DNA from 3 places in the Streptomyces violaceus genome. Region 2 is predicted to be linked to each of the others. Evidence: riboswitches for the same ligand, from Rfam matches in the RefSeq annotation. Region 2 holds a riboswitch; each other region holds the start of a gene.
What was found. A riboswitch is a leader RNA that binds a small molecule or an ion and turns the genes downstream of it on or off. The one in region 2 is predicted to bind cyclic di-AMP.
Positions count from the first base shown of each region.

Region 1: linked by a shared signal. The riboswitch ahead of OG542_RS21425 (M23 family metallopeptidase) and the one ahead of OG542_RS15325 (C40 family peptidase) in region 2 are both predicted to bind cyclic di-AMP.
Region 3: linked by a shared signal. The riboswitch ahead of OG542_RS05475 (M23 family metallopeptidase) and the one ahead of OG542_RS15325 (C40 family peptidase) in region 2 are both predicted to bind cyclic di-AMP.

Region 1 is NZ_CP107911.1:4,745,331-4,755,375, forward strand. Features, by position in the region: gene OG542_RS21375 (PP2C family protein-serine/threonine phosphatase) at 1-1,003, shown strand, start outside; gene OG542_RS21380 (STAS domain-containing protein) at 1,143-2,060, shown strand; gene OG542_RS21385 (STAS domain-containing protein) at 2,057-2,476, shown strand; gene OG542_RS21390 (ATP-binding protein) at 2,476-2,919, shown strand; gene OG542_RS21395 (ATP-binding protein/SpoIIE family protein phosphatase) at 2,919-3,998, shown strand; gene OG542_RS21400 (MarR family winged helix-turn-helix transcriptional regulator) at 4,017-4,541, opposite strand; gene OG542_RS21405 (GTP cyclohydrolase II) at 4,660-5,301, opposite strand; gene OG542_RS21410 (MarR family winged helix-turn-helix transcriptional regulator) at 5,467-5,982, opposite strand; gene OG542_RS21415 (dihydrofolate reductase family protein) at 6,073-7,200, shown strand; tRNA gene OG542_RS21420 (tRNA-Met) at 7,293-7,366, shown strand; cyclic di-AMP (ydaO/yuaA leader) riboswitch at 7,662-7,818, shown strand; gene OG542_RS21425 (M23 family metallopeptidase) at 7,830-8,861, shown strand; gene OG542_RS21430 (aldo/keto reductase) at 9,025-9,969, shown strand; gene OG542_RS21435 (PrsW family intramembrane metalloprotease) at 9,997-10,045, opposite strand, start outside.
Region 2 is NZ_CP107911.1:3,448,457-3,458,501, forward strand. Features, by position in the region: gene OG542_RS15315 (M23 family metallopeptidase) at 1-1,285, shown strand, start outside; gene pcrA (DNA helicase PcrA) at 1,352-3,832, opposite strand; cyclic di-AMP (ydaO/yuaA leader) riboswitch at 4,137-4,294, shown strand; gene OG542_RS15325 (C40 family peptidase) at 4,303-5,475, shown strand; gene OG542_RS15330 (SLAC1 family transporter) at 5,552-6,568, shown strand; gene OG542_RS15335 (hypothetical protein) at 6,546-6,899, opposite strand; gene OG542_RS15340 (C40 family peptidase) at 7,322-8,389, shown strand; gene OG542_RS15345 (response regulator transcription factor) at 8,412-9,155, opposite strand; gene OG542_RS15350 (ATP-binding protein) at 9,152-10,045, opposite strand, start outside.
Region 3 is NZ_CP107911.1:1,211,463-1,221,507, reverse strand. Features, by position in the region: gene ispG (flavodoxin-dependent (E)-4-hydroxy-3-methylbut-2-enyl-diphosphate synthase) at 1-109, shown strand, start outside; gene dxs (1-deoxy-D-xylulose-5-phosphate synthase) at 137-2,032, shown strand; gene OG542_RS05500 (aspartate aminotransferase family protein) at 2,029-3,444, shown strand; gene OG542_RS05495 (helix-turn-helix domain-containing protein) at 3,519-4,160, shown strand; gene OG542_RS05490 (DUF6126 family protein) at 4,157-4,276, shown strand; gene OG542_RS05485 (tyrosine-protein phosphatase) at 4,297-5,094, opposite strand; gene OG542_RS05480 (alpha-galactosidase) at 5,275-7,350, shown strand; cyclic di-AMP (ydaO/yuaA leader) riboswitch at 7,668-7,831, shown strand; gene OG542_RS05475 (M23 family metallopeptidase) at 7,834-8,748, shown strand; gene OG542_RS05470 (DUF6250 domain-containing protein) at 8,922-9,638, shown strand; gene OG542_RS05465 (SGNH/GDSL hydrolase family protein) at 9,784-10,045, shown strand, end outside.

The sequences.
Region 1 (10,045 bases), 1.3 Mb from region 2:
CACCCTCCAGCCGGTGTCCGTGCACAACAGCCCGGCGGGCCGGGCCTTCGGGGCTCAGGAGCCCTGTGTGGAGGCCCTTTCGGGTGACTCGGCGGACAGGGTGCGTGCGCATCTGCCGGTCACCGTGCGCGGCGACCGGCTCGGTGTGCTGACCGTGGTCCTGCCGGGCGGCGAGCACACCGACGGCTGCCTCGGCGAACTGGCCGAGATCGCCCAGGTGCTGGGGCACGAGGTCGTCGTGGCCGAGCGGGACACCGACCTGTACCTCCAGGCACGCCGCAGGGACCGTCTCACCCTGGCCGCCGAGATGCAGTGGCAGCTGCTGCCGGGCCGCTCCTGCTCCCGCCCCGAGTACGAGCTCGGCGCGCAGCTGGAACCGGCGTACGCGATCTTCGGCGACAACTTCGACTGGTCCGCCACGGCCGACCGGCTCAGCCTCTACGTCACCAACGGCATGGGCGAGGGCATCGAGGCCTCCCTGCTGACGAACCTGGCGATCAACGCCCTGCGCAACGCGCGCCGGGCCGGTCTCCCCCTCGCCGACCAGGCCGCCCTGGCCGACCAGGCGGTGTACGCGCACTACCGGGGCCGCTGCTACCTGTCCGTGCTCATGCTCGACTTCGACCTGGCCACCGGGCGGGTCCGGGCGGTGGACGCCGGGTCCCCGCGACTGCTGCGGCTGCGCCGGGGTGCGGTGAAGCGGGTGGACTTCGACGCCCAGCTGCCGCTCGGCATGTTCGAGGAGACCGACTACGTGGCCCAGGAGTTTTGGGCCGAGCCGGGCGACCGGCTCGTCTTCGTCAGCGACGGGGTCTACGACGTCGCGTCCCCGGGCGGAGAGGCGTACGGCGACATCGCCCTGGCCCGGGCGATCCAGTCGACCCGGCTGCTTCCGGCCGCCGATGTGCCCCGGGCCGTCCTGCGCGAACTGAACGGCCATCGCGGCAGGCCCGTCGCGGACGACGACGCCCTGGTGGTGTGTCTGGACTGGCGTGGGCGATGAGGGACGGGGAAGGCGCAGGTCGGGGCCGGCGGTGGGCAGTTGTTTGGTGTTGCCCCGCGTCGGCACTAATGTTTGTCATACGGCAAGTAACGGCTGAGGCGCCGTGACGTGGCCTCGGTCTGGTCCGTGCAAGGGAGCGATGCAAGTGTCGGAGTCGGAACAGAACGCGGAACAGGAGCCGGCCCATTACCAGGTGAGCGCCTTCCTCGAACGGCGCCGGGAGCAGGTCGCCCAACGCTGGGCGGACGCCGCGCTGTTCCGCACCGTCTTCACCGTGTCACGGGACGAGGCCGTGGACGCGGGCAGGTCCGTGGCCGCCGCGCTGGCGGCGGTGGCGGCTTCCGGGCGGATCGAGGACATCCGGGCGCCCGGATTCGAGTCGGTGCGCGACCAGTTGGGCCGGATGGCGGCCTCCCGCACCCGTACGGGGATCGACTCGGACGGGGTCGCCGAGGAGGTGGCCGCCCTGCGCGACCCGGTGGTCGAACTGCTGCGCGCCGAGTTCGCGGACCCGTACGCCCCGGAGGCCCAGGACGGCGTGCTGGCCCTGACCGTGCTGATGGGCACGCTGCGCATGGTCGTGATGGAGACCTTGGTCAGCGCGGGCGAGGAAGTGATCGCACGGCAGCGCGAGCAGCTGCTCGAAGTGGCCACCCCGGTGATCAAACTCTGGGAGAGCACCGTCGCCGTGCCGCTGATCGGCACGCTGGACAGCGCGCGCAGCCAGGTGGTCATGGAGAGCCTGCTGGACGCGATCGTCGCCGAGCGCGCCCGGTTCGCCATCCTCGACATCACCGGCGTGCCCACGGTCGACTCGCTGGTCGCCCAGCATCTGATGAAGACGGTGGCGGCGGCCCGGCTGATGGGCGCCGAGTGCATCGTCTCCGGGATCCGGCCCGCGATCGCGCAGACCATCGTCCATCTGGGCATCGACCTCGGCACGGTGCTCACGCGCTCGAGCCTGGAGGACGCGCTGGCCTACGCGCTCAGCCGGCAGGGCGTCGAGATCGCGCCGCTCCGGTCGGCCGGCCCGGCGGCCGAAGCGGTGGTGCGGTGACCGGGTTCGGGCCGGCGGTGCCCGGACCCGCGGGGGGACACGCCTTCACGGTGCCGGTCCTCCAGCTGGGCGACACCCTGCTGGTCACCCTCCAGGGAGAGCTGCACGACGGGATGGCCGAGCAGCTCCAGCAGGACATCACGGCCCGGATCGCGCATACGCGGGTGACCGGAGTGGTCATCGACATCTCCGGCGTGGACATGGTCGACTCGTTCCTGGGGCGGGTCCTCGCCGAGATCGCCGCCGGAGCCGGACTGCTGGCCGCCCGTACGGTGCTGGCCGGGATGCGCCCGGCGGTGGCGATCACCCTGGTCGAGCTGGGGCTCACCCTGCCGGGACTGCGTACGGCCCTGGACGTCGAACGCGCGATGGAGCTGCTCGCCGCCGGTGAGCGTCACAGTGAGGGGAGTCCCTGATGCAGGCCTCCCGCCATGCCGCGCCGACGAGCCTGCCGATCGGCTCGGACGCCGATCTGGCCTGGGTACGGCAGCAGGTGCGGCAGGCAGCCGCCGAGCTCGGCTTCGGGCTGGTGCAGCAGACCAAGCTCGTCACGGCGGCCAGCGAACTGGCCCGCAACACCCTCGTCCACGGCGGGGGCGGCCATGTGGAGATCACCCCGCTGGGCCTGGGGTCGTCGAACGGGCTGCGGCTGGCCTTCGTCGACACCGGGCCCGGCATACGTGACCTGGACCAGGCGATGACCGACGGCTACACCAGCGGGGGCGGGCTCGGTCTCGGCATGAGCGGGGCCAAGCGGCTGGTCCACGAGTTCGAGGTGGACAGCCGGCTCGGCGAGGGGACCACCGTCACCGTCACCGCCTGGGCCACCGCCGTACCGCCGTCCCGGCCGGGGTCCTGATGAGCAGGGTGTGGGACGTGCCGGTGGACGACTCGACCCGGGTGCGGGACGTCCGTGTGGCGGCCGAGGAGGCCAGCGCCTGCGCCGGGCTCCCCGGGCCCCGCACCGCGACCGCCGCGCTCGTGGCGACGGAGCTGGCGACCAACCTGTTGCGGCACGCGGACGGCGGGCGCGTCCTCATCAACCTCGTCGAGCACGGGTACGACGGCACCCCCGGGACGTCCGTGCAGCTCGTCTCGCTCGACCACGGCCCCGGCATCCCGGACATCGCGGCGGCGATGCGCGACGGCTACACCACCGCGTCCTCCCTGGGCGCCGGCCTCGGCACGTGCCGGCGCATAGCGAACGACTTCGACCTGCACAGCGCCCCCGGGCGGGGCACCGTGGCCGTGGCCCGCATCGGCCCCGAGCGGGCCGCCAAGGGGGCGCAGCCCCCGCCGGGCCCGCGCGTGGGCGGCGTCAACGTCCCCCTCGGCCGGGCCGAGTACTCCGGCGACGCGTGGAGCCAGGTGTACGGCGGCGACCGCGTGACCCTTCTGCTCGCCGACGGGCTCGGGCACGGGCCCAAGGCCGCCGAGGCGTCCGGCGCCGCCGTGGCCGAACTGCGCGGGGTGGCCGACCTGCCGCCCGCCGAGATCCTGCGGCACCTGGGCAGGGCCCTGCGGCCGACCCGTGGCGCGGCCGTCTCCGTGGCTCAACTCGACCTGCGGTCTGGGCAGTTGAGCTTCGCCGGGGTCGGCAACGTCGGCGGCCGTCTGCGCACCGACGGCACCTGGAAGCCGCTGCTGTCCCACCCCGGCATCGTGGGCGCGCAAGCCCCGGCGTCCGTGCCCGTGCAGCGCCTTCCGTGGCGGGAGGACAGCCTGCTCGTCCTGCACAGCGACGGTCTGCCCGGCCGCTGGACGCCGCCCGACGACGGCGTGCTCCTCTCCTGCGACCCGGCTGTGGTGGCCGTGGCGGTGCTGCGGGACGCCGGGAGTGCGGCCCTGCCGGTGCGGGACGATACGTGTGTGGCCGTACTGGGTGCTGGTACTGGTGCTACTGCCGGTGCTGGTGGCCGGCCCGGCTCGCGGGCCTGAATTCACCTTCTGCCGCCCTCACTGCCCGTCAGCCCCGCCCGTCCCGTCAGTTCCGTCAGGGTGCGGCGCGGCCGCTTCCCGTGCCGACAGAAATCCCCGCAACCCCCGGCTCAGAGCCACCCGTTCCGCCGGTTCCATCGCCGCCAGCGCCGTGGCCAGGGCCTCGGTCCGGCGGCCTGCGACATCGCTCAGGACATGCCGGCCGTGCGAGGTGAGCAACAGCTGTACCTCGCGGCGGGTGCCCGGGTGCGGGGCCCGTTCCAGCAGGCCGGCCGCCGCGAGCCGGTCGCAGAGCCGGCTGGCCGTGGGGAGGCCGATGTCCAGCTCGTCCGCCAGGGCCGTGACGTTCAGGCCGGGCGTCGCCTCCACGGTGCGCAGCGCCCGCAGCTGGTGCGGGGACAGGCGCAGGGACGCCGCCTGGGCGGCGACCGACCACAGGTCCGTCAAGCTGTCCACAGCATCGGCGATCCACGACGCGACGGCCTCTGGGCCGTCGCCCGGTCCCCTCGCCAGGGGATCGCCGGGGGCGCCGAGATCGGTCACGAAACGTCACTTTCCATCAGCTACGGGTACTACGTAGATCGCCCTCTTTCAAAGGCTGTACCCGATGAGCCGAGGGGCAAGCAAGCCTCGGTTCAGCACCGGCCCGGCCGGGCCCCGTTCAGCCGGCGCTGAGCTCCGTCAGCGCGGCGAGGGGCAGCGTGTGCTGGGTCTGGAGCACCTTGGCGCGCAGGTAGCGGACGTTGTGCGCGGTGGTGAAGACGCCCGTGGGGACGCGGTCGCGGACGTCGACGCCCAGGGTGCGCAACTGGTCCGCCTTGTCGGGGTTGTTGGAGAGCAGGTCCAGCTCCTTGATGCCCAGGGCCCGGAGCATCTGAGCCGCCGCCGTGTAGTCGCGGGCGTCCTCCGGCAGCCCCAGCGCCGCGTTCGCCTCGTACGTGTCGAGGCCCTCGTCCTGGAGGGCGTACGCGTCGAGCTTGTTGTAGAGGCCGATGCCCCGGCCCTCCTGGCGGAGGTAGAGGAGCACGCCGCCGCGGTCGGCTATGCGCTCGACCGCCTCGCGCAGTTGCGGACCGCAGTCGCAGCGGGCCGAGCCGAACACATCCCCGGTCAGGCACTCGGAGTGCAGCCGCACCAGCGGGGCCGGGCCCGGCTCGCCCAGGACGACGGCCACGTGTTCCTGGTTGTCGGCCAGTCCGTGGAAGGTGACGACTTCGGCGTCGACCTGGTAGCCGTCGTGGAAGCGAAGCGGTACCCGGACGCGTGAGCGCGGGGTGGCGAGGGCGGCGGGGGTGTCGGGCATGCGGGGCCTCCGGGTTCCGTTCCTGTTCGGCTGCACAGCCGTCTGCTTCAGATTTGAAGCAGATCCACGGTTCGGAACACTACCCTTGCTTTAAATTTGAATCAACGAGTCCGGCCCCTTGTGACGTGCCTCACTCAAGTGCCACAGGGGGGACCGCGTGCCGCCTCACGAACAGGCCGTGGAGGACCTCCGCCGCCAGGGCACGTCGTCCGACGTCGGCCGTGTTCCGTCCTCCTGAAGCCCCTGCGCGATCGCCGCGGAGATCTCCTCCAGCTGCGCCACCTGCTCCTCGCTGAGCCGGTCGAACACAAAGTTGCGCACGGTCTCGACATGCCCGGGCGCCGCGCGCTCCAGTACGGCGAACCCCGCGTCGGTCAGTGCGGCGATGCTGCCCCGCTTGTCGTGCCGGCAGGCCTCGCGCCGCAGCATGCCGTCCTTCTCCAGCCGCGTCACCGCGTACGTCAGGCGGCTGCGCGTGATCTTCAGCCGCTCGGCGAGATCGGTCATGCGCAGCCGCTGTTCGGGGGACTCCGACAGGACGGACAGGATGGAGTAGTACAGGTGCGGCATGCCGGCGTCCTGCTGGAGCTGCCGGTCGATCGCGTCCTCCAGGAGCAGCGAGGAGGCGATGTACGCGCGCCAGGCGCGTTGCTCCTCGGGGGTGAGCCAGCGAGTCGTCATGCCGCCAGTGTAGGTTTGTTTCAAACTTGAACCAAGACCCGGCGAGTTCGATCCCGCCGGTCCGCCGTCCCACCCGACCGGGGAGCGTCGATGCCTCACCCGTACGTCCTGCTGTCCGCCGCCGTCTCCCTCGACGGCTACCTGGACGACACCGGGCCCGAACGCCTGCTGCTGTCCGGCCCGGCCGACTTCGACCGGGTCGACGAGGTCCGGGCGTCCGTCGACGCGATCCTGGTCGGCGCCGGCACCATCCGCGCCGACAACCCGCGCCTGCTGGTCAACTCGGACGAGCGGCGCGCCGCCCGCACAGCCGCCGGCCGGCCGGCATACCCCCTCAAGGTGACCGTCAGCGGCTCGGGCGACCTCGACCCGGAGGCGCGGTTCTGGCACACCGGCGGCGAGAAGGTCCTCTACACGAGCGACCAGGGCGCCGAGCGTGCCCGGGCCCTCGGCCTCGCCACCGACGTGGTCCCCCTCGGCACCGACCTCGACTGGCGGCGGCTCCTCACCCACCTGCACGACGTACGGGGTGTGCGACGGCTCATGGTCGAGGGCGGCGGCCTGATCCACACCCAGCTCCTCACCCAGGGCCTCGCCGACGAACTCCAGCTGGTCCTCGCCCCGCTCTTCGTGGGCGATCCGAAGGCGCCCCGCCTCTTCGGGCCCGGCGGCTACCAGGGCGGCCGGCTCCGGCTGCTGGAGACGCGGCCCATCGAGGACGTCGTCCTGATGCGGTACGAACCCACCGCCCCCGGTACCGGCTCCCTCGCCACCGCGGCCGACCACCACTGGCTGGCCCTCGCCTGCGAACTGGCGGACCTCTGCCCGCCGTCGGACACGGCGTTCAGCGTGGGCGCGGTGGTGGTCGCGGCCGACGGTACGGAACTGGCCCGCGGCCACTCCCGCGAGGGCGACGACCCGGTCGCGCACGCCGAGGAGGCGGCCCTGGCGAAGCTCGACCCGTCCGACCCGCGACTCGCCACCGCCACGGTCTACAGCAGCCTGGAGCCCTGTGCCCGCCGCGCCTCCCGCCCCGCACCCTGTGCCCGGCTGCTCCTCGACGCGGGCGTACGCCGAGTGGTCACCGCCTGGCGCGAGCCGGACACCTTCGTCCCGGACGCCGACGGCAGCGGCGTGCTGGCGGCCGGCGGGGCGGAGGTCGTCGCACTCCCGGAACACGAGCACCGGGCCAAGGCCCCGAACCGCCATCTGCTGTAGGGGAGGCGAGGGCGGACCCCGCACCGGCAACCTGCTCAGCATGGGGTGGTCACGAGTGGTCCCGCGGATGGCGTACACTGGAATCACAACGACGCGGGGTGGAGCAGCTCGGTAGCTCGCTGGGCTCATAACCCAGAGGTCGCAGGTTCAAATCCTGTCCCCGCTACTGAAGGCCGAGGGCCGGAATCCGAAAGGGTTCCGGCCCTCGGTGTATTTCCGGGTTTCCGCACCTCCGTTACTGCCAGTGAGCGCAGCTCATCGCTCCGCATGGCAACTGACACACCGTCAATACCCAGCAGTCACTTACGGAGCGGTCAACTCGCCCGATTTGGGCCGGTCATGGCAGGTAAGTCCGCACGAAAAAGGTTAATGATCAAGTGGAATCGCTGGAATCCACTCCCCGGGTCTATTAACGTTCGATAACGCAGCGCGGTCGTCCCAGCCGTCACAGAAGGCGGCTCCGTGCGCACGCGCCGAATCCCGAAAGGGAACCGGGGAACCACCACTTGGGGTGAATCGGGCGTAAACCGCCGTGGAAGCACGGTTGTTATACGCGCGTAGGAGACCTTCCTGCTCCGAACCCGTCAGCTAACCCGGTAGGCGAGAAGGAAGGAAAGGAGTACGCCCACGTGGCGTCCAACCGGCCTGCCCCCGCGGCCCCGTTCGCGCGCAACCAGCGCGACACCGAAAAATTCGGCTACGGCGGTCAGCGCACCGACGAGGGCCCGTTCCAGGAGTGGAACCCCACCGAGGAATCCATCCGTCCCGTCCGTGGCCGGCATCGCGTCACCAAGCAGCGAGGCGGAGGCCTCGCCCGCAGCTCCACCGTCCTGGGCGTCGGCGTCATAGCCGCCGTGGGCGCGGGCGGCATGGCCAGCGCCCAGACCGGCAAGCCGCCGGTGTCCATCTCCGTGCCGGACCTGCCCTCGGTGGGTTCCCTCATCTCGGACGACGACACCCCCGCGGGTTCCTCGACTCCGCTCAGCGGTCTCGGCACGGTCACGGCGGACACCGAGGAGAACTCCTCCGGTGCCGGCGAGGCGCTGCGCGCCCGGATCATGGCCCAGGTCGAGTACCAGCAGGACCAGATCGACACCAAGGCCGCGCAGGACGCCGCCGACGCCGCCGAGAAGGCGGCCGCTGAAGCCGTGGCCAAGGCGGAGCAGGAGGCCAAGGCCAAGGCCGCCGAAGCCAAGAGGAAGGCGGAGGAGGAGGCCAAGAAGAAGGCCGAGGCCGAGCGGCTCGCCGCCCTCGCCAAGCAGTTCACGCTGCCGACCTCCTCGTACACCCTCACCTCGAGCTTCGGTCAGGCCGGCGCCTACTGGTCCTCCGGCTACCACACGGGTCTCGACTTCGCCGCTCCCACGGGCACGCCGATCAAGGCGGTGCACAGCGGCACCATCACCGAGGCGGGCTGGAACGGCTCGTACGGCTACAAGACCGTCCTCACCCTCGATGACGGCACGGAGATCTGGTACGCGCACCAGTCCTCCATCGGCGTCAGCGTCGGCCAGAAGGTCAGCACGGGCGATGTCATCGGCCGCGTCGGTGCCACCGGCAACGTCACCGGGGCCCACCTGCACCTCGAGGTTCACTCCGGTGGCTCCAGCAGCGGCATCGACCCGATGGCGTGGCTGCGGGGCAAGGGACTGAACCCGTAAGCGGCAGAAGCCAGTCGAAGCACCGGTAGCCCTGACGACGACCCCCCGACGTCAGGGCTACCGGTCTTCGGTGTGTGCGTCGCCGGTGTGTACGGGGGGCGTTTACAGGACCTTTGCGTCCGCCCTGGAATGAGCCGCTCCGGCACGGCCGTTGACGAGGAGCATGACTTCTCTTCGCAAGCTCGGCTCCTCCGACCTCGAAATCTTCCCGCTCGCCCTCGGCGGCAACGTCTTCGGCTGGACCGCCGACGAGGACCGGTCGTTCGCCGTCCTCGACGCGTACACCGCCGTCGGCGGCAACTTCGTCGACACCGCCGACGTCTACTCGGCGTGGGTGGACGGCAACCAGGGCGGCGAGTCCGAGACCGTCCTCGGCAAGTGGCTTCAGGCGCGCGGCAACCGCGCCGACGTCGTCGTGGCCACCAAGGTCAGCCAGCACCCCGAGTTCCAGGGCCTGTCCGCCGCCAACATCAAGGCCGCTGCCGACGCCTCGCTGCGCCGCCTGCGCACCGACTACATCGACCTCTACTACACCCACTTCGACCAGCCCGACGTGCCGGTGGAGGAGATCATCGGGGCGCTCGACGACCTGGTGAAGGCCGGCAAGGTGCGGCACATAGCCGCCTCCAACATCTCGGCGGAGCGGCTGCGGGCCTCCCTGGAGTTCTCCGACCGCGAGGGCCTCGCCCGCTATGTGGCGCTCCAGCCCCACTACAACCTGGTCTCCCGCGACACCTACGAGGGTGAGCTCCAGGACCTCGCCGAGCGCTCCGGCCTGGCGGCCGTCCCGTACTACGCGCTCGCGTCCGGCTTCCTCACCGGCAAGTACCGGCCCGGCACGACCGTCGACAGCGCGCGGGCCGGCGGTGCCGCCAAGCACCTGGAGACCGAGCGGGGCCTGCGGGTCCTCGACGCCCTTGACGAGATCGCCGCGGCCCACGACGCCCCCGTCGCGACGGTCGCCCTGGCCTGGCTCGCGGCCCGGCCGACGGTGGCGGCGCCGATCGCGTCCGCGCGGACGGTGGAGCAGCTGCCGGCGCTGGTCGAGGTCGGGGAGCTCACGCTGACGGAGGCGGAGGTCGGCCGTCTCACGGAGGCTTCGGCCTGAGCGGTCCGCGTGGGCCGGCCGCCTCGGCTACGACCGGTACGGGTTGTACGCGGGGTACGCCGTCTCGTACGCGGGG
Region 2 (10,045 bases):
GTACGACACAGGTCACTGGCCCACGGGCACGCACGAGAACCCGCACTACGACGCGTACGCGGCCCAGCACCACGCCGCCTACGACACCGGTGTCTACGACACGACCTCCTGGCCGGCCCAGCAGCAACCGCTGTCGGTCATCCCGCCGCAGGCCACGTCCCCCGACGCCACCGGCCAGTGGGACACCGGCGCCTGGCTCCAGCCCGACCAGTCCGGCAATCCGGCCGACCAGACCCAGCAGTGGGAATGGGGCACGCAGGCCTTCGACACCGGCACCTACGACGCCACGCAGTGGAACTCCGACGGCTCCGCCGCGCCGTCCCCCGACGGGTACGAGCAGCACGCGGACGCCTTCCACCAGCACGAGACGGCGACGTTCGAGCAGATCGGCTACGACGAAGCCACCGGGGCCGCCTACGACGACCCCGCCGCGGACGGCGGTGAGCCGGCCACCACCGGCGAACTGCCCACCGTCACCCCGCTCCTGGACGGCCAGGAAGAGGTCGGCCCGCGCACCGCAGCACGAGCGGCCTCGCGCGCCGGGTCCCGCTCCCGCCGCCGTACGCCCCCCAAGCGCTCGGCGCTGATGACCATCGCGGTGCCCTCGGCGTGTGTGATGGGCGTCGCGGGGATCGCCGCCGCGTCCGTCGGCAGCCTCACCGAGGACAGCGCCGCGGAGGCGCAGACCACCGCGGCGGACGCGCAGCCGGTGCAGCCGGCCGCCGCCAACAACAAGCTGGACACGCAGCTGCAGAGCCTCTCCGCCGGCGCCGACGACTTCGCCGACCGGGCCAGCCGTACGCAGGAACGTATCGACCTCAAGGCTCAGCAGGCGGCCGAGCGGAAGCGAGCGGCGGAAGAGGCGGCCCGCAAGGAGCGGCTGCGCCCGAAGTTCGCCCTGCCGGTCGCCCGCCACGGACTCAGCGCCCAGTACGGCCAGTCCGGCATCAACTGGATGTCCCTGCACACCGGCATCGACTTCCCCGTCTCGTACGGCACGACCGTGATGGCCGCGACCGACGGCACCGTCCGCACCCAGTGGAACAGCGCGTACGGCAACATGATGGTCGTGACCGCGAAGGACGGCACGGAGACGTGGTACTGCCACCTCTCCACCTATACGGTCCCCTCCGGTACGACCGTGAAGGCCGGCGATCCGATCGCGCGCTCGGGCAACTCCGGCAACTCGACCGGCCCTCATCTGCACTTCGAGGTGCATCCGGCCGGCGGCTCGCCGATCGACCCGCTCCCGTGGCTGCGCAGCCACGGCGTCGACCCGACGTAACGCCCCGGCAGCCTCCACCTGACCGGCCGGCGGAGGCTCACCTCACAGGACTACCGCCGCACAGGGCTACAGCTTCTCCACCGGCGCGTACCGCAGCAGCAGCCGCTTCGGGTTGGTGTCCCCGAAGTCGATCGTCGCCTCGGCGTTCCCGCCCGTGCCCTTCACCGCCACGACGGTCCCGAGCCCGAACTGGTCGTGCGTGACCCGGTCCCCGACTGCAAGCGACACCACCGGCTTCTCGGAGGTACGGCGCGTGGCGAAACCGGACGCGCCCGACGCCGACGAACGCGAACGGGACGACGACAGCGAGGCCGCCACCGCGGAGACCGGCCCGGAGGACGCGGGCGCGGTCGCACCGGTCCGCTTCCACTCCAAGTGGGTCGGCGGGATCTCCTCCAGGAACCGGGACGGCGGGTTGTAGGACGGCTGACCCCAGGCGCTGCGCAGGGTGGACCGCGTCAGATACAGCCGTTCCCGCGCACGCGTGATGCCCACGTACGCCAGGCGCCGCTCCTCCTCCAGTTCCTTGGTCTGGCCGAGGGCGCGCATGTGCGGGAAGACGCCGTCCTCCATGCCGGTCAGGAAGACGACCGGGAACTCCAGGCCCTTGGCGGTGTGCAGGGTCATCAGGGTGATGACGCCGTCGCCGTCCTCCTCGTCGGGGATCTGGTCGGAGTCGGCGACCAGCGCGACCTGCTCGAGGAAGTCGGCCAGGGTGCGTTGCTCCTCCTCGCCACGCTCCTGCTCGAACTCCATGGCGACGGCGGCGAGTTCCTGGAGGTTCTCGATCCGGGTCTCGTCCTGCGGGTCGGTGGAGGCCTGCAGTTCGGCGAGGTATCCGGTGCGCTCCAGGATCGCCTCCAGCACGGTGGCGGGGCCGGCGCCGGACTCGACGACCGTACGGAGGTCCTCCATCAGCGTGTTGAACCGCTTGACGGCGTTGGTGGAGCGCGCGGCCATGCCGTACGCCTCGTCGACGCGCTTCAGCGCCTGCGGGAAGCTGATCTTCTCCCGCTGGGAGAGGGCGTCGATCATCGCCTCGGCCCGGTCGCCGATGCCCCGCTTGGGCACGTTGAGGATCCGGCGCAATGGCACCGAGTCCTCCGGGTTGGCCAGCACGCGCAGGTAGGCCAGGACGTCCCGGACCTCCTTGCGCTCGTAGAAGCGGACGCCGCCGACGACCTTGTAGGGCAGGCCGACGCGGATGAAGATCTCTTCGAAGACACGGGACTGGGCGTTGGTGCGGTAGAAGACGGCGACGTCGCCCGCCTTCGCCTCGCCCGCGTCGGTGAGACGGTCTATCTCGTCGGCGACGAACTGCGCCTCGTCGTGCTCGGTGTCGGCGACATAGCCGGTGATCTGCGCGCCCGTGCCCGCGTTGGTCCACAGGTTCTTGGGGCGGCGGGACTCGTTGCGCTCGATGACCGCGTTGGCCGCGCTCAGGATCGTCTGCGTGGAGCGGTAGTTCTGCTCCAGCAGGATCGTCGTCGCGTCCGGGTAGTCCTCCTCGAACTGGAGGATGTTGCGGATCGTCGCGCCGCGGAAGGCGTAGATCGACTGGTCGGCGTCACCCACCACGCAGAGCTCGGCGGGCGGCAGGTCGTCCGCGCTGGGCGGTACGTCGACGGGGTGCTCGGAGGTGCCCACGAGCTCCCGGACGAGGGCGTACTGGGCGTGGTTGGTGTCCTGGTACTCGTCCACGAGGACGTGGCGGAAGCGGCGGTGGTAGTGCTCGGCGACGTCCGGGAAGGCGCGCAGCAGGTTGACCGTCGTCATGATCAGGTCGTCGAAGTCGAGGGCGTTCGCCTCGCGCAGCCGCGACTGGTACATCACGTAGGCCTGGGCGAGGGTCTTCTCGAAGCCGTCGGCGGCCTGGGCGGCGAAGTCCTCCTCGTCGATCAGCTCGTTCTTCAGGTTGCTGATCTTGGCGCTGAAGGACTTCGGCGGGAAGCGCTTGGGGTCGAGGTCCAGGTCGCGGCAGACCAGGGCCATCAGGCGCTTGGAGTCGGCGGCGTCGTAGATCGAGAAGCTCGACGTGAAGCCGAGCTTCTTGCTCTCCCGGCGCAGGATGCGCACACAGGCGCTGTGGAACGTCATCACCCACATGGCGTTCGCGCGGGGGCCGACGAGCTGCTCGACGCGCTCCTTCATCTCGCCGGCGGCCTTGTTGGTGAAGGTGATGGCGAGGATCTGGCCCGGGTGGACGTCCCGCTCTGCGAGCAGGTGGGCGATGCGGTGGGTGAGCACGCGGGTCTTGCCGGAACCGGCACCGGCCACGATGAGCAGCGGGGAGCCGGAGTGCACGACGGCGGCGCGCTGGTTGTCGTTCAGCCCCTCCAGGAGCGCGGCGGCGTCCACCGGCGGGCGCGCGGCGCCGCCCCGGTAGTAGGCGTCACGGTCCGGCGGCGCGTCGAACTTCCCGCCGAACAGATCGTCCGGAACCGGCTCCGGTACGTGATCGTCCTCGGGCGGTGGCGGGGGCTCGTCCGCGGGGCCCCGCTGGGCCTGGAGGTCCGCCAGGAAGCTGTCGTCAAAGAGGCTGCTCATCGCTCTCCGAGTCTAGGGCGCCCCACTGACAGCCCGCCGCCGCCCTGAGAACATCGCCGAAAGGACCCCCCTGTCACCCTCCAGGTCCGCGCGATCACAGGTCGCTACAGCCTTCACAATTGCGTGCGAATGATGACCAACCCCCCTCGATTGATCACTCTCGGCGACACTCATGAGCAAGGTCACGGAAATGTATCGGGCATATCACCCATCAACCTTCACAAGGGCCACACGAGTTGGCTAACGTGCGAGGAGGCCACACGAACCCCACCGGCGAACGTCGCCGGGCCGCGTGGCCTCCGCCGAGTCCGGCGTGCCGCAGCGGCAGCCAGAGCCGGGGACCCACCGAGACCCCGGGGTGAATCGGCCCGACTCCCTTTCCGGAGAGGGCCGTAGGGCAACCCTTCCGAAGTACCCGCCCGAACCCGACAGCTAACCCGGTAGGCGGAGCATGGAAGGAGTCGCCTCCCTTGGCGTCGCACCGCAAGTCGCGTCCTACGGGTTCGCGCGTGGCAGGCATACGGACCCCCGCCTTCGCAACGGCGGCCCTCACCTCCGTGGCCCTGCTGTCCCAGTCGGCCAACGCCGCCCCCGAGGCCGACGACAAGCCCAGCCTGGAGGAAGTCGAGAAAAAGGTCGACGACCTCTACCGCCAGGCGGGGTCCGCGACCGAGAAGTACAACGGAGCCAAGGAGAAGACCGCCAAGCAGCGCAAGCGCGTGGACACCCTCCTCGACGACGTCGCCCAGCGCACCGAGAAGCTCAACGAGGCGCGGGAGGAGCTGGGCACCTTCGCCGCCGCCCAGTACCGCACCGGCGCCTCCGCTCCGGACACCGCCACGTTCCTGCTCGCGGACACCCCGCAGGACTACTTCGACCAGACCCAGCTGATGGACCGGATGACCGGCCGTCAGAAGGTGGCGGTCGACGACTACATCACTCAGCAGTCCGAGACGATGGAGAAGCGTCAGGAGGCCGCCGAGAGCCTCGAGACGCTCACCGAGTCACAGGGCGACCTGAAGACGGCCAAGGCGACCGTGCAGAGGAAGCTCGCCGACGCGCGCGAGCTGCTGTCGAAGCTGACCGCCGAGGAGAAGGCGCGGCTCGCGGCGATCGAGAAGGAGAAGCAGCAGGAGGCCGCCCGCAAGGCCGCCGAGCTGGCCCGGCAGCAGGCCGAGCAGCAGAAGGAGCAGGAGCAGGAAGCCGCCCAGCAGCAGGGCAGCGGCTCCTCCTCGGCGGGTTCGGGTTCGTCCTCGTCGTCCACCGTGCCCGACTCCTCGTACGCCACCAAGGCCGACAAGGCGCTCGCCTTCGCCCGCGCGCAGATCGGCAAGCCGTACGTCTGGGGCGCCACCGGCCCCGGCTCCTACGACTGCTCCGGCATCACCCAGGCCGCCTGGAAGGCCGCCGGGGTGACCCTGCCGCGCACGACGTACGACCAGGTCAACGTCGGCACCACGGTCCCCCTGGCCGACGCCCAGCCCGGTGACCTGGTCTTCTTCTACGACGATGTCACCCACGTCGGCATCTACATCGGCAACGGCATGATGATCCACGCTCCGAAGCCCGGCACGTACGTGCGCGAGGAGTCGATCTACTACGACGGCGAGTCGTCGATCCACAGCGTGGTGCGGCCGGCCTGACGGGTCTCGCAGGTTTTTGGGACCCCGCGCGCGTGCCCTGCCCGTAACGCGCGCGGGGCCTCCTAGCATCGGCCCCATGCCCGGCCCCTCCCCCTCTGTCGCCTGGTGGGCGCAGCGTGCTCCGGCGGCCAGTGCCGCTGTGCTGACGACCGGCACCCTGTCGGTCGGTCTGGATCTGGCGGGGTACGAGGTCCTCTCACGCATCACCCTCGGCCTGGCCTGCGCGGCCTGGCTGGTGTTCGCCGCGGACTTCACCCTGCGGCTGCTGCGGGCCGGGACCAGGTGGCGGGCGTATGCGCGCAGGCCGGGCGTCCTGGAGAGCGTCACCACGGCCGCCCTCACCACCGTGGCGGCGACGGCCGTCCTGGGGGCCGCCTTCTCGGCGGCCGGCGCCCAGGCTCTGGCCGTGACTCTGCTGGTGCTCGCCGTACTGCTCTGGCCGGTGCCGCTCGTCCTCGTCCCGCAGGGCGGGGAGCGGCGCAGGCCCGGGACGGTGTTCGCGCGCTGCATGGCCACGCAGGGGCTCGCCGTGCTCGGCGCCACGCTGGCCGCGGCCGAGCCGGCGGCCTGGCTCGCGCACGCGGCTCTGGTGCTGTTCTGGCTGGGGCTGGTGCTGTACGTCCTCGCCCTGGTCCGTTTCGATGTGCGGCAGGTGGCCGAGGGGACCGGCGATCACTGGCTCGCGGGCGGGGCGCTCGCCCTCTCGGCGCTCGCCGGGGCGCGGCTGCTCAGCGCCGACAGCGCACGTCTGTACCTGTGGAACGTGGACGACCGGGACGTCCTGCGCACCGTGACCGTCGTGCTGCTCGTGCTCGCGCTGGTCTGCTACGCCGTCCTGTTCGCCGCCGAGTTCGTACGGCCCCGGCCGCGCCGTGACGTCCGCCGCTGGGCGACCGTGTTCACCTGGGCCAAGACGGGGACGGCGGCACTGGCCGTCGCCGTCGCCCTCGATGTCTCCTGGCTCGACGGCTTCGGGGAGGCGCTGTTGTGGATCGCGGTGGCGGCGTGGCTCGTGGCCACCGCCTGGACGGCCGCCTCGGCCCGCTCCGGTGTGCGGCCCGGCCGCCGGGTCAGGTCCAGAGCACGGCGATGAAGACGTTCGCCGTGGTCAGCAGCCCGACCAGGCCGAACAGGCCCTTGTCCACCTTCTCGTCGTCCCGTTTCACGTAGACCAGGCCGAGGATCACGATCAGCAGGGCCAGCTTCACGCCGATCTTGATGTTGTTCACGGACTGGTCGTCGGCCTGGTTGAGGCCGACCAGGATCACACCGGTGACCAGCATCGTCAGCGCGCCGTGCAGCATCGCCGGGGTGTAGCGGGCGGTGCCCTCGCCCATCGCCTTCATCTGGGTGAGGAAGCCGCCCAGGAGCGAGGCGATGCCGATGATGTGGAGGCCGACGAAGAGGTGGATGAGAACGTCCATGAGGCCGGAGCCTAATCAGGGGGTCCGATCCGCCCGACACCGGCCCACCGATGCATATATGCGCCCCATAGCACCCGATCACCGTCACTCGCCCGTGATTCGACGCATCGGTCATCACGCTGAGTTAAGGCGACGATGCCAAGGCGGGATCGCGGTCGCATACGGTCACCGTCGGTCCTCTCGGGACAGTTCCGCGCACCGGCCACGGGCCCGCCATGGCGAGGTTTAGCGTCCTCCACCAGGTGACCGGCTCCCCACCGCCGCCCGGGCCAGGGGCGGCAGTCGGGCACCACCGCCAGAAGGTCCGGCGGCGGCCCGCTTCCCCTGTGCGGGCCGTCGCCGGATGCGCAGGCCGCCCGCCCGCTCCCCACGGCGGCCGTCGCACGCACCGGGCGGTCGCAGGAAAGGACGTGGCTCCCAAGGTGGCAGCGCACCGCAAGCCCCGACAGCGCACCGCGAGCGGCAACACGGCCCGTACGGCCGCCACGATCGCGCTCGCCGGCGCGGCGACCGCGACGGGCTTCGACGGAACCGGACACGCCGAACCGCAGCTCACCCCCGGCCAGGTCAAGGCCAAGGTGGACAAGCTGTACCAGGAGGCGGAGGTCGCCACCGAGAAGTACAACGGCGCGAAGGAGAAGGCCGACGCCGCCGGAGAGCGGCTCAAGAAGCTCCAGGACCAGGCGGCCCGCAAGGAGGAACGGCTCAACTCGGCCCGCGACGCCCTGGGCTCGGTCGCCGCCGCGCAGTACCGGGACGGCGGCATCGACCCCGCCCTCCAGCTCGCCCTGTCCGACGACCCCGACCGGTACCTCGAGAACGCCGAGTTCGTGGAGCGGGCCGGCAACCGGCAGAAGTCCGCCGTCGCGGGCGTACGCAAGCAGCTCCGGGAGATCGAGCAGCTGCGCGGGGCCGCCCATATCGAGCTGGCGTCCCTGAAGTCGCGGCAGACGGAGCTGAAGCGGCACAAGAAGACGATCACCGGCAAGCTGGGCTCCGCACGGCAGCTGCTGTCCCGGCTCACCGCGCAGGAACGTGCCCGCATCGCCGAAGCACCGGGCGCGAACCGCGCCTCACGCTCCTTGACGGACCTCCGGGACACCCTGGCGGCCCCCGGATCCGCCGGCTCGCAGGCACCCAACGCCCGCGCGGCCGCCGCCGTCTCCTACGCCTACCAGAAGCTCGGCAGCCCCTACGTCTGGGGCGCGACGGGTCCGAACGCCTTCGACTGCTCGGGCCTCGTCCAGGCCGCGTACCGCTCCGCGGGCGTCTCGCTTCCCCGCACGACGTACTCCCAGATCGCCGCAGGCCGCCGTGTCTCCCGCTCCGAACTCCTCCCCGGTGACCTGGTCTTCTTCTACGCCGGCATCAGTCACGTCGGCATCTACGTGGGCAACGGACAGATGATCCACGCCCCGAACTCATCGGCCCCGGTACGGGTCGCTCCGCTCGACGAGATGCCGTACGCGGGGGCGACGCGGGTGGTCTGACCTGACCGGCCCGGGCCGCGGGTCACACCAGCCGTCGAGCCGTGGCCCACCGCGTCAGCTCGTGCCGGTTGGAGAGCTGGAGCTTGCGGAGGACCGCCGAGACATGCGACTCGACCGTCTTCACGGAGATGAACAGCTGCTTGGCTATCTCCTTGTACGCGTAGCCCCGGGCGATGAGCCGCAGCACCTCGCGCTCGCGCTGGGTCAGCCGGTCCAGGTCCTCGTCGACCGGAGGCGCGTCCGTGGAGGCGAAGGCGTCGAGGACGAACCCGGCCAGGCGCGGGGAGAAGACCGCGTCGCCCTCCTGGACGCGGAAGACGGAGTCGACGAGGTCCGTGCCGGTGATCGTCTTGGTGACGTAACCGCGGGCACCGCCGCGGATCACGCCGATCACGTCCTCCGCCGCGTCCGACACGGACAGCGCGAGGAAACGGACCGGCTGCTCGGCGTCGGCCATCAACGGGGCACAGCGGCGCAGCACTTCCACCCCGCCGCCGCCCGGGAGGTGCACGTCGAGGAGGACCACCTCGGGCCGGGTCGCGGTGATGACCGTGACCGCCTGGTCGACGTCCGCGGCCTCGCCGACGACCTCGACACCGGTCTGCTCGGTCTGCCCGATCTCGGCCTGGACCCCTGTACGGAACATGCGGTGGTCGTCGACGAGGACCACGCGCACACGGCGCCCGCCGGGGCCGCCGCCCGACTCCGCGGGCCCGGCCGCCTCCGCCGGTCCCGCCGTACCGTTCGACTCGGTCGGGTCGCTCATGACGTCTTCTCCGCCCTCTCCATCTCCAGCTCGACCTCCGTGCCGCCGTCCGGCACCGCGCGCAGCCGCGCCGTGCCGCCGTGGCGCTCCATGCGGCCGATGATCGATTCTCTGACACCCATGCGGTCGGCGGGTATCGAGTCGAGGTCGAAGCCGGGGCCGCGATCCCGGACGGACACGAAGACCGTCTTCCCCTCGACCTCGGCGTAGACCTGTACGGCTCCGCCCTCGCCACCGTACTTGGCGGCGTTCACCATTGCTTCCCGCGCGGCCTGCATCTGTGCGCCGATCCCCTCGTCGAGCGGGCAGTCCCCCACCACCACGACCTCTATGGGCACGCCGTGCTTGTCCTCCACCTCGGCCGCGTTGCGCCGCACGGCGTCGGCGAGCGTGGTGGGTTCGTCGGCCTCGTCCTTGCCGGTGCCCTCAGGCTTGTAGAGCCAGGTGCGCAGGTCGCGCTCCTGGGCGCGGGCCAGGCGGCGCACCTCGTTCGCGTTCTCCGCGTTGCGCTGGATCAGGGTGAGGGTGTGCAGCACCGAGTCGTGCACATGGGCGGCGACCTCCGCGCGCTCCTGGGCACGGATGCGCATCAGGCGCTCCTCGGAGAGGTCCTGCGTCATGCGTACCAGATACGGCCCGGCGAGGAGCGTTATCCCGACGAGCACCGCGAGGGCCGCCTGCAGGACGGAGCCGAGGTGGGCGGCGGAGCCCTGCATGACGAAGATGCCGGAGACGCCGGCCGTCACCAGCAGCACCCCGCCCCCCGCGCGCAGCAGCGTGACCGTGCGCCGGCGGCGGCCGACCTCGACCCAGCGGGCCCGGCGGGCGTTGTCCGCCTGCCGCCAGACCAGGGCGACGCCCGCGCCGACGAGCACCGCCGGCCAGAGGTA
Region 3 (10,045 bases), 2.2 Mb from region 2:
CCCCGAGTCGAAGATCGTCGAGACGCTGATCGAAGAGGCGATGAAGCTCGCCGAGCAGATGGAGCAGGACGGCACGGGGCCGGGGGAGCCCGCCGTCACCGTGAGCTGAGCAGCACGGAACCGAAGGGGGCCCGACGTGACGATTCTGGAGAGCATCCGGGGACCACGCGATCTGAAGGCGCTGTCCGAGGCGGAACTCGGTGAACTGTCCGACGAGATCAGGGAGTTCCTGGTGCACGCGGTCGCCAGGACCGGCGGCCATCTGGGACCCAACCTGGGCGTGGTGGAGCTGACCATCGCCCTGCACCGGGTCTTCGAGTCACCGGTCGACCGCATCCTGTGGGACACCGGCCACCAGAGCTATGTCCACAAGCTTCTGACGGGACGGCAGGACTTCTCCAAACTGCGCGGCAAGGGCGGCCTGTCCGGCTACCCCTCGCGCGAGGAGTCCGAGCACGACGTCATCGAGAACAGCCACGCCTCCACGGCACTCGGCTGGGCCGACGGGCTCGCCAAGGCCCGCCAGGTACAGGGGGAGAAGGGCCATGTCGTCGCGGTCATCGGCGACGGCGCCCTGACCGGCGGCATGGCCTGGGAGGCCCTGAACAACATCGCGGCCGCCAAGAACCGGCCGCTGATCATCGTCGTCAACGACAACGAACGCTCCTACGCCCCCACCATCGGCGGCCTCGCCAACCACCTCGCGACCCTCCGCACGACCGACGGCTACGAGCGGGTCCTGGCCTGGGGCAAGGAGGTGCTCCAGGGCACGCCGCTGGTCGGCCACCCCCTCTACGAGGCCCTGCACGGCGCGAAGAAGGGCTTCAAGGACGCGTTCGCCCCGCAGGGCCTGTTCGAGGACCTCGGCCTGAAGTACGTAGGCCCGATCGACGGGCACGACATCGGGGCCGTGGAGTCCGCCCTGCGGCGCGCGAAACGGTTCCACGGACCGGTCCTCGTCCACTGCCTCACCGAGAAGGGCCGCGGCTACGAACCCGCCCTCGCCCACGAGGAGGACCACTTCCACACCGTCGGCGTCATGGACCCGCTGACCTGCGTGCCGCTCTCACCGGCGGGCGGCCCCTCCTGGACCTCCGTGTTCGGCGAGGAGATCGTCAGCATCGGCGAGGAGCGGGACGACGTGGTGGCGATCACCGCCGCCATGCTGCATCCGGTCGGCCTCGGCGGGTTCGCCGAGCGGTTCCCGGACCGGGTGTGGGACGTCGGCATCGCCGAGCAGCACGCGGCCGTGTCCGCGGCGGGCCTGGCGACGGGCGGTCTGCACCCGGTCGTCGCCGTCTACGCCACCTTCCTCAACCGCGCCTTCGACCAGCTCCTGATGGACGTTGCCCTGCACCGCTGCGGGGTGACCTTCGTCCTGGACCGGGCCGGAGTCACCGGCGTCGACGGGGCCTCCCACAACGGCATGTGGGACATGTCCGTCCTCCAGGTCGTCCCCGGCCTGAGGATCGCCGCGCCGCGCGACGCCGACCAGTTGCGCGCCCAACTGCGCGAGGCGGTCGCCGTCGACGACGCCCCGACCCTGCTGCGCTTCCCGAAGGAGTCCGTCGGCCCGTCGGTCCCGGCTCTCGACCGGGTGGGCGGACTGGACGTGCTGCACCGGGCAGACCGGCCGGAGGTGCTCCTCGTCGCAGTCGGCGTCATGGCGCCCGTCTGCCTCCAAACGGCCGAACTGCTCGAAGCCCGGGGCGTCGGCTGCACCGTCGTCGACCCCCGCTGGGTCAAGCCCGTCGACCCGGCGCTCCCGGGCCTCGCCGCCGAACACCGCCTGGTCGCCGTCGTCGAGGACAACAGCCGGGCGGCCGGGGTCGGCTCGGCCGTGGCGCTGGCCCTCGGCGACGCCGACGTCGACGTACCGGTACGGCGTTTCGGCATCCCGGAGCAGTTCCTCGCGCACGCCAAGCGCGGCGAGGTGCTCGCCGACATCGGCCTGACACCCGTCGAGATCGCCGGACGGATCAGCGCGAGCCTGGCCGTCAAGCAAGAGCTGTCCAAGGAGCCACTGGAATGACAACCGCCGAGTCCGCGTCTCAGTCGTCGCAGGCCGGGGAGTTCGACCTCGGCAAGCTGCTGGCCGAGCGCGCGGCCGAGCGCTACGAGCTGCACACCAGGTACCTCAACCACCAGCTCCCGCGCATGCTGCACACCATCGGCTTCGACAAGGTCTACGAGCGCGCCGAGGGCGCCTACTTCTACGACGCGGACGGCAACGACTACCTCGACATGCTCGCCGGGTTCGGGGTGATGGGCATCGGCCGCCACCACCCCGTCGTACGCAAGGCCCTGCACGACGTCCTGGACGCCCGGCTCGCCGATCTCACCCGGTTCGACTGCCAGCCGCTGCCCGGCCTGCTGGCCGAGAAGCTGCTCGCGCACAGCCCGCACCTGGACCGGGTGTTCTTCGGCAACAGCGGCACGGAGGCGGTCGAGGGAGCGCTGAAGTTCGCCCGGTTCGTCACCGGCAGACCCAGGGTGCTGTACTGCGCGCACGCCTTCCACGGCCTCACCACCGGCTCCCTCTCCGTGAACGGCGAGTCCGGCTTCCGCGACGGCTTCGCCCCGCTGCTGCCCGACACGGCCGTACCCCTCGGCGACCTCGACGCGCTGGCACGGGAGCTGAAGAAGGGCGACGTCGCCGCCCTGATCGTCGAGCCGATCCAGGGCAAGGGCGTGCTGGCGGCCCCGCCCGGCTATCTGCTCGCCGCGCAGGAACTCCTGCACCGGCACAAGGCGCTGCTCATCGCCGACGAGGTGCAGACGGGCCTCGGCCGGACCGGCGACTTCTACGGCTACCAGCACGAGGAGGGTGTGGAACCCGACCTGGTGTGCGTGGCCAAGGCGCTCTCCGGCGGCTATGTACCGGTCGGCGCCACCCTTGGTAAGGACTGGATCTTCAAGAAGGTCTACTCGTCCATGGACCGGGTGCTGGTTCACTCGGCGAGCTTCGGGTCCAACGCGCAGGCCATGGCCGCGGGCCTGGCGGTGCTGTCGGTGATGGAGAACGAGCAGGTCGTGGCCAATGTCCGCGCCACCGGGGAACAGCTCAGGTCACGGCTTGCGGCGCTCACCGACAAGTACGAGATGCTCGCCGACGTCCGCGGCCGGGGCCTGATGATCGGCATCGAGTTCGGCCGCCCGACGTCGCTGAAGCTGCGCAGCCGCTGGGCCATGCTCCAGGCCGCGCGCAAGGGACTGTTCGCGCAGATGGTCGTCGTCCCGCTGCTCCAGCGGCACCGGATCCTCACCCAGGTCTCCGGCGACCACATGGAGGTGATCAAACTGATCCCGCCGCTGATCATCGGCGAGCGGGAGGTGGACCGGTTCGTCGACGCCTTCACCGCCGTGATGGACGACGCGCACAACGGCGGTCTGGTGTGGGACTTCGGAAAGACCCTGGTCAAGCAGGCGGTGGCCAACCGATGAGCCGTTCGTTTTACCTGTTTTGCCTGTGAGGCAAGAAATTTGCCAGTAGGGCAAGGCTCCGGCTGAATGGAGGCATGAGCTCCTCCGAGACCGAGCGGTCCTCCGGGGCCGACTCGCCGGCCGACCAGCCCGGTGCGCTGCCCGCCGTCGCGCCCCAGCTGCGCGCGCTGCGGCACCAGGCCTCCCTGACGCTGGAGGCCGCGGCCCGCGCCGCCGGGCTGTCGCCCGCCCACCTCTCCCGTCTGGAGACCGGACAGCGCCAGCCCTCGCTGCCGATGCTGCTCGCGCTCGCCCGCGTCTACGGTACGACCGTCGCCGAGCTGCTCGGTGAGACGATCGCCGACCGGGACGCCGTCGTCCGCGCTGCCGACATGGAACCGACCACGGCGGGCGGCTGGACGTACTGGCAGGCCGGCGCCTCCGGCCGCGGGATGCAGGCCCTGCGAGTCCACGTGCCCCACGGCTCCCAGGGCGACGTCGTGCGCGTGCACCCGGGCGAGGAGTGGCTCCACGTACTGCGGGGCCGGCTGCGGCTGCGCCTCGGGGACACCACGCACCGGCTGGCGCCCGGCGACAGCGCCCACTTCGACTCGCTCACCCCGCACCGGATCGCCGCCGAGGACCACGACGGCGTCGAGCTGCTCTTCGTCCATACCCTGCTGCAGAGCCCCACGGCAACCCTGTGCCTGGGCCCCACCCCTGGAGAGACGCCTTGAGCGACATGGAGGAGAAGTTCCCGCGCGCCCTGTGGGTGCGGCTGTTCATCTACCTCGTGATGGGGCACGTCTTCGCCGCGTTCGTGTACTTCCTGTTCGAGGCGGGGGCCCGCTAGCGGACACTCCCTGGAGGCCTTCAGTCGAGGAGCCGCTCGCGCAGGCGCTCGCGGGTCTCCGGAGTGATCTCGAGCCCCTTCTCCAGATAGGCGTCGACGCCGCCCCAGGCCTCCTCGATGGTGTCGAAGGCCGCCGTCAGGTACTCGGCGCGCGCGTCGAAGAGCGGGCTGAGCAGCTCCATGACCTCGGGGGAGTAGGCCGAGTCGGCGGAGCCGCTGCGCCGCACCTTGTAGCGGCGGTGCTTGGCGTTCGACTTCAGGTAGTCCTCGACGATCGCCTCGCGCTCGACACCCACCGCGAGCAGCGTCACCGCGACCGACAGGCCCGCGCGGTCCTTGCCCGCCGCGCAGTGCATCAGCGCGGGGACGCTGTCCTCGGCGAGCGCGTGCAGCACCTTCGAGTGCTCGGCGGTGCGGTGTTTGATGATCGTGCGGTAGGAGGCGATCATCCGGCCCGCGCCCTTGCCGTCCGAGAGGATCTCGCGCAGCTGGTCCAGGTCGCCGTCGCGGACCATCTTCCAGAACTCGGCGCCCTCGGCGGGGTCGCTCAGCGGCAGGTTCACATTGCGCACGCCCGGCAGCTCGACGTCCGGCCCCTCGAGCTTCTGGTCGGCCCCGTTGCGGAAGTCGAAGATCGTGTGCAGGCCCAGGGTGGTCAGGAAGGCGGCGTCCTCACCGGTCGCGTGCGCGAGGTGGCCGCTGCGGAACAGCACTCCCTGGCGCACCCGCCGTCCGTCCACGGTCGGAAGTCCGCCCACATCACGGAAGTTGCGCACTCCGGCCAGCTCGGGCTCGGTCGACGGGACCTGCTGTGTCACGAGGGCTCCTCCCCTTCGGCGCCGCCCGCCGCGGCTCGTCGGCGGGCACCACTCGACGATACGACATGCCTGCCTGGGGCAATGAGTTGTCCACAGACGTTGCCCGGAGCCCCCACAGCCCTTGATGATGTTGCCGTCTGGTCGCACCTGATCGGGCTTGTTCGAATCTGTGAGGGCATGATGGTGGACATCTCCGAAGACGGTCGTACGTGGGTGCTCTCCGGGCCGGCCAGCAGCTACGCCGTCCATGTCACCGACCGGGACGAGCTGCTGCACCTGCACTGGGGCCCACGGATCGGCCTCGCCGACGCCGAGGCCCTCGCCGTCCGGCCGCTGCCGGACTACTGGCCCTTCGAGGCCCCGCTCGACGGGCGCGAGGAGTACCCGGTCGAGGGCGGCCCCCGTTTCGTCCGCCCCGCCCTGTCCGTACGCACGCCCGAGCGGCGCGGCACCGAGTGGGTGCTCGAGGGGCACGACACCGAGGACGGAGAGCTGCGGCTGCGGTTCCGTGACGGCGACCTCGCCGTCACGCTGCACTACCGGATGCGTTCCTCGACGGATGTGGTCGAGCGCTGGGTGACCCTGGACAACCGGGGGCCGGCCGTCGAGCTGCTGCGCGCCGACTCCGCCACCTGGACCCTGCCCGACCGGGATACCTGGCGGCTGTCCCAGCTGCACGGCCGCTGGGGCGCCGAGTCGCGGCTGACGCGCTCCGCCCTCACCCACGGCGAGAAGGTCATCGGCAGCCGCCGCGGCCACACCTCCCACCAGCACCTGCCGTGGGTCGCCCTCGACACCGACGCCACCGAGGAGCGCGGCGAGGTCTACAGCTGCGCACTGGGCTGGTCCGGGTCCTGGCGCGTCGCCGTGGCCCAGCTCCCGGACGCCCGTGTGCAGATCACCGGCGGCGCCGGCTACGACGACTCGGGCCTGCTGATGCTGGGCACGGGCGAGTCGTACACGACCCCCGTCTTCGCCGGGCTCTGGAGCGACGGCGGCTTCGGCGGGGCGAGCCGCTCCTGGCACGCCTACCAGCGGACCCACGTCGTCCCGGACGCGGACCGGGACCGGCCGGTGCTGTTCAACTCCTGGGAGGCCACCGAGTTCGACATCTCCGAGGAGCAGCAGCGGGCGCTCGCCGCGCGGGCCGCGGCCATGGGCGTCGAGCTGTTCGTGGTCGACGACGGCTGGTTCGGGTCCCGGACCAGCGACCGGGCCGGGCTCGGTGACTGGACGCCCAACCCCGACCGCTTCCCGGGCGGGCTGAAGCCGCTCGCCGACCATGTGCACGGTCTCGGCATGCAGTTCGGGATCTGGGTCGAGCCGGAGATGGTCAACGCGGACAGCGACCTGTACCGCGCGCACCCCGACTGGGTGCAGCACCAAACGGGACGAAAGCGGACGGAGTTCCGCAATCAGCTCGTATTGAACCTCGCCCGCGAGGACGTCCAGGAGTACCTGTGGGAGCGGCTCGACGGGCTGCTCTCCGGTGCGCCGATCGACTACGTCAAGTGGGACTTCAACCGCTGCTTCTCCGATGCCGGCTGGCCGGACGACCCCTACCCGCAGCGGCTGTGGGTCGACCACGTCCGCGCCCTGTACGGCCTGCTGGACCGACTGCGGGCGGCCCACCCGGGCGTGGCCTTCGAGTCCTGCTCGGGCGGCGGCGGCCGGATCGACCTCGGGGTGCTGGGCCGTACGGACCAGGTGTGGACCTCCGACAACACCGACCCGCTCGACCGGCTCGCCATCCAGCACGGCTTCAGCCAGATCCATCCGGCCCGGGTCATGGCCGCCTGGGTCACCGACAGTCCGAACGCCATGCTCAACCAGCGGGCCAGCTCCCTGCGGTTCCGGTTCGTCAGTGCCATGGCCGGGGTGCTCGGGGTGGGCGGCGACCTCACGAAGTGGACGGCGGAGGAGCTCGCCGAGGCGCGGCAGTGGGTGGGGCTCTACAAGGAGATCCGGCCCGTGGTGCAGCGCGGCGACCTGTACCGGCTGCGGCCCCCGGAGGGCGGCCTGAGTGCGGTCCAGTACGTCCTCGGTGACGAGACCGTCGTCCTCGCCTGGCTCCAGGCGCAGCGCTACGGCGAGCCTGTTCCGGCGCTCCGGCTGCGAGGCCTCGACCCGACAGCGACGTACGAATGCCTTGAAACGGGCGAAGTTCACCGAGGGGTCGTACTCGCCCATCATGGGCTGCGAGTCGGCCTGCGGGGCGACCTGGATGCCGCGGTCGTCCGCCTTAGGCTCAAGTAGTCGTTCTGTCCGAATAAGGCGAATAGGGCACTTAAGGTGCTTCGGTATAACGTGCCCCGATCGTAAAGGAGATGAGGTCGGGGTGCGTGACCATCGTCATATTCGTGACGATCTGTTGTCGTCATGTTCACGTAATTCCTGCGTTATTCAGGGACATTGAGGAAAGTCGGAGATCGGTAATCCACGCTCGGTGACGGGAAATGTGCCGACGCGTCAAGAAAAACGCTCTCACCGGCAACCGCAAGCTTGTCCCATTGCGTCTTGGTCGCTTACGTTCCACACCAATCCGGACGGACGCCTAATCCTGCCGCCGCCCGGAGCCCCACACGCTGACCCGACGTACGGCAGGAGCGGGGGACCCACAGGTAAGACGCCTGTTCCGGTTCCCGGAACGGCTTGGGGTTAAGCCGCGCCTCGGCGCGGCCGGGCATCTCCAGCCCGAACCCGACAGCTCACCTCGCAGGCGACGGAGAGGAAATCGCCATGCCCGCGAAGGGTAAGCACCGCCGCCCGAAGACCCAGCGCTTCACCCGCTCCATCGCCGTCGCCGGAACCGGCGGGGCCGCCCTCGCCCTTCCGCTCATGGGGGCCGCCGGCGCCCACGCCGCCACCCCGCAGTCGGCTCCGAAAAAGGCCGTCCAGTCCGCTCCGGCCGCCGGGAAGAAGGCCGCCGAAAAGGCCACGGGCGCTCGCACGTACACCGTGAAGGCCGGCGACTATCTCGCGAAGATCGCCGAAGACCAGAACGTCAGCGGTGGCTGGAAGAAGCTCTACGCCGACAACCGTGACGCGGTCGGTGCCGACCCGTCGCTGATCCACCCGGGCCTGAAGCTCTCGGTCGGCAAGAAGGCGGCGGGTGAGCCCAAGGCGCAGTCGTCCGCGCCGAAGGCGCCGAAGGCTTCGGCCGAGAAGTCGTCCGCCGGCGAGTCGTCCTCCAAGGCCGACACCGCCGCGAAGCCGGCTGCCGCCAAGCCGGCCGCCGAGGCTTCCGGCTTCAGCCTTCCGGTGGACGGCGCCTCTGTCGGCACGCCGTACCACATGTCCGGCAACATGTGGTCCAGCGGCTACCACACCGGTGTCGACTTCGTCGTCCCGACCGGCACCTCGCTCAAGGCCGTCGGCGCGGGCACGGTCGTCTCCGCCGGCTGGGGCGGCGCGTACGGCAACCAGGTCGTCATCCAGCTCGAGGACGGCAAGTACGCGCAGTACGCCCACCTCTCCTCGCTCTCCGTCTCGGCCGGCCAAACTGTGACCGCCGGGCAGCAGATCGGCCTGTCCGGTGCGACCGGCAACGTGACCGGACCGCACCTGCACTTCGAGATCCGCACCACGCCGGACTACGGCTCGGACCTGGACCCGGTCGCCTACCTGCGCTCGCACGGCGTCTCCGTGGGCTGACCGACCGCACGACCACCTGCCTGACACGCGGCCGAAGGCCGGACCCTGATCCCCGGGTCCGGCCTTCGGTGTGTGCGCGGCCGCCGATCGTCTCAAGGGATCGACAGGACGCGGCAGTTGGGACACAGTGATCCCGTCGTGAGTGCAAGCGCTTTCCGAAGGAGTTGTGTCCCGTGCCGACCACCCGGAGAACGTTCGGAGCCCTGGCCGCCGGAGCCGCCCTGGCCGCCCTCGCCCCGGCGGCGACCGCGAACGCCGCTCCCCGTCACCGCCGCCTGATCGCCCACGACGACTTCTGCCACGGCCTCGGCAGGTGGGCGACCGAACTCCAGGACGGCGGCACCGTCACCGCCTCCCGCGGGGTCCTGGAGATCGACGTACCGAGCGGAGCGACCGTCTGGTTCCGGCAGCGGATCGAAGGGCCGTACGTCCTCGAGTACACCGCCACGCCCGTCTCCGAGGGTGGGGTCAACGACCGGGTCTCGGACCTCAACAACTTCTGGAACGCGACCGACGTCCGCTCCCCGGACGACCTCTTCGCGACGTCGCGTGGCGGGGCGCTGGAGGAGTACGACCACCTGACGACGTACTACGCCGGGTACGGGGCCAACTACAACAGCACGACCCGGCTTCGGCGTTACGTGGGCCTGGCCGGTGTGCGTCCCCTGATCTACGACTACACAGAGCCGCTGCTGGTCCCGGGCGAGCCGAACCGGGTCCGGATCGTCTCCGACGGGTCGACGGTGCGATGGTGGAACAACGGGCGCCTCGTCTTCGACTACACCGACCCACAGCCGTACACGAGCGGGCACTTCGCCTTCCGGACCGTGTGGAGTCACTTCCGGATCACGGGCTTCCGGGTCTGGCGACTGACCCCGCAACATCTCTGACGGGCGGCCTATTCCGAAGTTGGCGAACACTTTAGCAGTGGCTTATCTCACCGTCCGTCAACCCCTTCCTACGGTCGCGTAGGTCACATTCGAGGGTGAATTATGAGCGGCTGTGGCAGACGATTCGAAGAGTGACAGCAGAGCGGTGATCGGGTCGTACGTGGCGGTGGGGGACAGCTTCACCGAGGGCGTTGGCGATCCCGGCCCCGACGGGGCGTTCGTCGGCTGGGCCGACAGGTTCGCCGTCCTGCTCGCCGACCGCAGGCCCGAAGGCGACTTCCAATACACCAACCTTGCCGTACGCGGAAAGCTCCTCGACCAGATCGTGGCGAACCAGCTCCCGCGGGCCGTCGACATGGCCCCGGACCTCGTCTCGTTCTGCGCCGGGGGCAATGACATCCTCCGGC